Linked DNA regions of Labrenzia sp. VG12. The protein of the gene in region 2 binds, or shares a complex with, the protein of the main gene of each other region. Links are inferred from orthologs where the notes say so. Each region holds a gene or a part of one and is shown on either strand. Other genes may lie near its edges.

Region 1 (2,962 bases), 280 kb from region 2 along the record:
GCGACGAAGATGGGTTTTGGCCGTGTTCCGGGTGATGCCGAGATCCTCGACGGTTGCGTTCATCGACCCTGTCACGGTGAGATGTCGCGCAAGATGCGCTTCGGACTGAGACAGGTCGAAGTGATCCTGCAGACATTTTTCAACGTCCTTGGGCACGTCCCTGGTTTCGGAAAGCCTGAGAATGAACAGGGGGGGCGAGAACCGGTCCGAGGAAGGCGGTGTTGGATAGACCGTCTTGATCAAGATCCGTTTGAGCAAACCATCCGGTCCGGCGACGCAGAGAGCACGCTGAGGATACTTGCCGACACCAGGAACGGGTCTGTCCGGCGTGTGCCGGTTTGCAACGGCCAGTTCCAGGAGCGCAGCATCCAACTGCTTGTTCTTGACGAGAAGTTTCTGGCGCTGCTGCGTGGCCGCATCGGCGCGCCTGAGCGCTTCAAGGCAGGTTGGCGTCTGGGCGAGGATGTCCCTGTCTGAATTGATCAGCACGGCGGGACTGTCGCTCGCCGACAGAAGGACGCGATTGAATTGGCTGTTCTGCCGTTGCTGCTCCAGTTGAAAATGCAGGTTCAAGCCTGGCGCAAGGGCCTTCACGATCTCCCGAAACGTTTCTCTGGCAAGGGCGACGTCAATGGTCTGCGGATGATGCGACGTGAACAGGCAGCCGAAAAGAATGGTGGATCGGTCTGTCCGCCAAATGGGGGAGACCAGCCCAGGTGCGCGGCGCAGTTTTTTGAGCTGATCCTCAACATTCTGGCCGTTTGCATTCGCAGAAGTCTCTTCAGTCAACGTCGACTGATGCGCGGCAGGCTCTGATACCTCTGTGTTGCCGGTATGGGTCCGGTCAAGTGACGTTTTGCAATACGGGAAAAACAGTGACGCCTCGGACAAAAGAAACTGAAGCGCACTGGGGCCATCTTCCGTTTCAATCTGCTCAAGCAATCCACCAAGGTCCTGGGCAGAGCGCTGGCCACCGAAGTGAGGCAATGCGGCGCCATTTCCGTCAAAGGCAGCCAGGAAGGACCTGCATTCCAATGCCTTGTCTATGAATGCCAGTACCTGGGGCCAACCTTCGGTTTGGGAGGAGCACTCAAGAACCCGCATAAGTAGTTTTGCTTGGTCTGTTTCACTGAGTGCTGGCATAGTTTGCATTGTCTACTAATTATTACATAAATGCCTCTTTAGACTGTCAATATTACTAGCAATTTATCGCTTTCTTGGCAATAGTAGCGGTATTTTTTCATTTATTGCTTAAGTTAAGGCGAACGCGAGGCTGTCCAGCGTCGGGCGTAACAACAAGGCTCTGGTTGAGGGGCGAAACGGCGCCAACCGCTGCGCTGTACGGGCAGGCAGCGGTGTTGAAGCCTGCGGCAACGCTATTGCGGGTCCAGGGCTTCCGTGCCGCTGGCGTCGCCGTTTTGGCCCAACTGGATCTTTTCCACCTTCGCCTCTGCGGATTTCAGCAGGGTGTCGCAATGCTTGCGCAGCGCGTCGCCGCGCTCATACATCTCGATGCTGCGTTCCAGCGGCACGTTACCCTGCTCCAGTTCGCGCACGATCGTCTCCAGCTGCTTGAGAGCCTCTTCAAAGGAGAGCGCGGAAATGTCGTTCGCTGCATCGGCCATCGGTGTGGGTTCCGTTCGTGTTCGCATCCAGTGATCCTGCAGCAAACTTGCGGGCGCAGCAGCTGAGGTCAAGGTGTCAAATGTCTTTCAGGGCGATCATCCACGTGGATTTGAGCAACGGGCAGGCTCACTGGGAAGGGGCAAGACGCGCATGAAGACCTGCCGCCTGAGCCGGGTCAGCCTGTCATCAAGGTCATGACATGGGCTGCCGTTGACCGCGCCAGGCCTTCCAGATCGTACCCGCCTTCCAGCACAGAAATCAGATGTCCGTCGCTGTGTTTGTCGGCAACATCCATCAATGCCCGTGTCGCCCAGGCGAAGTCGGCTTCGAGCAGGTTGAGGCCGCCGAGAGGGTCCCGGGCATGCGCGTCGAACCCGGCGGAAATGATCACCAGTTCCGGGGCGAATGTGTTCAGGCGTGGCAGGATCACAACGTCAAATGCCTCCTTGAACCCGGCGCCGTCCTCGCCCGGCGGCAGGGGGACATTGACGATTGTATTGGCATCTCCCGTTTCGGACGCCGCACCCGACCCTGGATAGAGTGGCATCTGGTGGGTGGAGCAATACATCACCGTCGGATCGTCCCAGAAAATGTCCTGCGTGCCGTTGCCGTGATGCACGTCGAAATCGATGATCGCGACGCGTTCCAGTCCGTATTTGGCCTGCGCATAACGGGCAGCTACTGCAACGTTGTTGAAGAAGCAGAAGCCCATTGCCCGGTCCTTTTCCGCATGGTGTCCCGGCGGCCGGGAGGCGGAAAAGGCGTTGTTCACCTTGTCGGTCAGAACTTCATCGACAGCACGGCAGGCCCCGCCGACACCGCGCAGGGCAGCCTCCCAGGTGCCCGGTGACATGGTGGTGTCCGCATCGACCCTGGCCGTTCCCTCCTGGGGGGCCAGCCGGTGCAGCATGTCGACATAGCTCATCGGATGTGCGCGCGCGATGTCCTCCACCGCTCCCATGGGCGCCATGTCCCGCTCAACCGGCTGAAACTTCTCGTGTTCCAAGATCCGGTCGATGGCGCGAATTCTGTCCGGGCGCTCGGGATGGCCGACGGGCGTCAGATGATCGAGATAGGACGGGTGATTCAGGATCAGGGTAGACAAGGAGGCGTTTCCGGAAGGTCAGAATTGTTTTGAGCATCTGACCGGTTGCCATAGGGACTGTCAATTGCCGAAAGGGATATTGCAACGCTGTTGGGGGGCGGTGGAAATCCGGGTTCTGAAATGCATGTATTGATAAAAGTGCGTATAATAGAATCAAATAAAAAATTTGACCAAGTAATCAAAATTTTAGTTTGTTCGGGTTTTACTCTGCGTGCAAAGCGTGTTCCAGCA
Region 2 (2,827 bases):
GGTGTCGAAGCGGTTGTGACCCGGCGTTCCGGCAAAGAAGCCGTTGGCGATGAACAGCCAGAGCGCATAAAAGCCGCCGACAATCGGAATGAACATGATCAACAGCCAGAAGCCCGAGGCGTCGCGGTCATGCAGACGCCGGACCTCAAGCGAATAAAGGCACACGGTGAGGGCCAGGAACAGGAGCAGGAACATCACACCGCTCGTGGTTTCCACAAAACCGCGCATGAAAACAAGGGAATCCAGTTCGCCATTGACCGGTTGAAGGGTGCTGCCATAGGCGATCGCCGCACCAATGAAAATCACGAAACGAATGAGACCGATGGTCCAGTATTCCGCGCGGCCGATACGGCCCTGGAAGCTGAACAGCATGCCGAGCGTGAATCCGAACACCTTGAATATGGAAAAACTGTCCTCGTCTTCCGGCAAGGCGCCATATCCGGGAGAGGCGTAAGCCTGGGCCACAGGGCCTGAATTCACAGACGTCTGCTGGCGGCTCCAGCTCGGCGTCATGTGCTGATCAACTCCACGTCTTCCAAATTGCTTGCGTTGCGTCGGCATCGGTGCCCCCGTCCGAAAATCAATTGCAGAACGGGGTTACGTTACGCGAGGCATCTTAAGATCGGCGTAAAGGACTTAGTTAAAACTGTATGAAACTGCATTTTTATCAATGGTGAAACAGGCACTGTTCTGGCAGGGGCCTGATTGTCAATTTCACTAGAACAGGCTGCCCTGATCCACAGGTGGTGTTTTTCCGGTTGACTGTTTTTTCGCCTTCGCCTTGACCGGTTTGGGGCCCGCGCTGTCGCTCATGGCAACCGCATCGACAGTTCCGTCCGCCAGTTCGATCGACAGGGCAGAGCCCGAGGCAACTTTGGCGGCGGACCGGACCGGATGGCCGCTGTCGTCGCGCACCACTGCATACCCGCGCGCCAGGACGTCCTTGTAGGAGAGTGATTTCAGCAGTTTCTGCAGGCCGTCCAGTCGAGCTGATTCCTGATTGATCCGGGCAAGATACGCGCGGTCGAGCCGGTCGGCGAGACCGGTGAGCCGTTCGGTGCCGAGCGTTGTCTGTTGCACAAGCCGCGACGGTGTCAGCCGCGCGGCCTGAGCTGCAAAAGACTGCCTCTTCTGGCCGACAGCAACCTTGAGAGCGCGCTGTTGCCGGTCGCTGATCTGGTCGAGATCCTGTCGGGCCTTGCCGCTCAGGCGGGACAAAAGGAGCGGCGACAACCGTCCGGCAAGGTTCTGGAAATGGGTCCGGTGCGTGCGCGTGCTGACGATGAGCGCCCGTTCCAGGCCATTTGCAAGATTGTCGAATTTCTGGCGCGGCAGGGCCAGGAGGTCCTGTGGCGCCGGCAGGGCGGCGCTGGCGGCCCGCAGTTCCGTCCGCCGGCCGGTGACAAAGCGTACCAGGCCGGAATTGAGCCGGCGGGAGCGGTCGTCGAGCATCGCCATCAGCTCGGCCTTCACCGGAACGGCGATTTCAGCAGCGCCCGTCGGCGTCGGAGCGCGCAGGTCCGCAGCCAGATCGATCAGCGTCCAGTCGGTCTCGTGGCCGACGGCCGAGATCAGCGGGATCTCGCTGGCCGCCGCCGCGCGCACCACGGCCTCTTCGTTGAAGCCCCAAAGGTCCTCGATGCTGCCGCCGCCACGTGCGACGATCAGGAGATCCGGCCGCGGGATCGGCCCACCTTCGGCAAGCGCGTTGAAGCCGCGAATGCCGTTGGCAACTTCGGCTCCGGATGTTTCGCCCTGGACACGTACAGGCCAGACCAGCACATGGATCGGAAACCGGTCGGAAATCCGGTGCAGGATGTCGCGGATGACGGCGCCGGTCGGCGAGGTGACAACGCCGATCACCTTCGGCATGGGCGGAAGACGGCGCTTGCGCTCTTCCGCAAACAGGCCTTCGGCGGCAAGCTTTTTCTTGCGTTCTTCCAACAGCGCCATCAGGGCGCCGGCACCGGCAGGTTCCAGCGCGTCAATCACCATCTGGTATTTGGATTGGCCCGGAAACGTGGTGATCTTGCCGGTGGCGATCACTTCCAGTCCCTGTTCAGGCTGGATCTTCAATTTGGACGCGACACCGCGCCAGATCACCCCGGACAGAACCGCCCGGTCATCCTTCAGGTCCAGGTAGATATGGCCGGATCCTGGTCGCGAAATCCGCCCCAGTTCCCCGCGCACGCGCACGTAGCCGAACGCGTCTTCCATCGTGCGTTTGATGGAAAAGGAGATTTCGGAAACGGAGAATTCAGCGACGTTGGACTGGGATTCGCTCACAGGTGATTCCTTCTGATCCCCGAAAACTGGCGTGTCGCAAACGGCGGGTCAAGGGGTGGCCGGCCCTGTCTTCGGCTCTCCTGTCCGGTTGGCATGAGCCGTCAGAGCCGCAAGGGTCGCAAAGACCCTGCTGTCCCCGAAAGCCGCTATCAGCTGGCCGCGCACTGCCGCGTCGGGGTCGTCGAGCATATGAGCAAAAATCAGCTCGATGTTCCCGTCCCTGAGCTCGCCCTCCAATGCCCTCAGCGTTTCCAGAGCCGTGTAGTCGATGTCATCCACGCAGGAAAAATCGATACAGAAGAAGCGTAGCCGGCCGTTTGCACTGTCCGTGAGATCCCTGATCTCGGCCGCCATCTGGTCGGCATTGGCATAATACATGGAGTGGGTGAAACGGTAGATCATGAGGCACTCGCCCGCTTGTGCCCTGGTCTTGAGGGGTTTGGCCTGCCAGAGACCCGTTGGTTCTTCTGCCAGCAACACATTGACCGGCCGGTAGCCGTGACGCGTGTGCACGATCAGCGACAGCACAATGGCAAGCATG

Evidence for each region.
Region 1: the proteins of xseA (region 2) and CHH27_RS26410 are in contact, whole or in part, in a cryo-EM structure (PDB 8TXR), measured with the Escherichia coli proteins. The link is inferred for Labrenzia sp. VG12 from one-to-one orthologs.

What each region holds. Positions count from the first base shown.
Region 1 is NZ_CP022529.1:5,718,021-5,720,982, forward strand. What follows is about bases 2-2,961. They hold CHH27_RS26410 (exodeoxyribonuclease VII small subunit), read right to left. Parts: upstream 1,626-2,961; coding sequence 1,377-1,625; downstream 2-1,376. Other genes in these bases: CHH27_RS26405 (helix-turn-helix transcriptional regulator), read right to left, coding at 2-1,035; CHH27_RS26415 (histone deacetylase family protein), read right to left, coding at 1,802-2,731. Also shown: more of CHH27_RS26405, read right to left, coding at 1-1. UniProt on the Escherichia coli protein: Bidirectionally degrades single-stranded DNA into large acid-insoluble oligonucleotides, which are then degraded further into small acid-soluble oligonucleotides.
Region 2 is NZ_CP022529.1:5,436,127-5,438,953, forward strand. What follows is about bases 3-2,827. They hold xseA (exodeoxyribonuclease VII large subunit), read right to left. Parts: upstream 2,287-2,827; coding sequence 718-2,286; downstream 3-717. Other genes in these bases: CHH27_RS25075 (DUF805 domain-containing protein), read right to left, coding at 3-513; CHH27_RS25085 (SulP family inorganic anion transporter), read right to left, coding at 2,335-2,827. In the rest of the region: more of CHH27_RS25075, read right to left, coding at 1-2. UniProt on the Escherichia coli protein: Bidirectionally degrades single-stranded DNA into large acid-insoluble oligonucleotides, which are then degraded further into small acid-soluble oligonucleotides.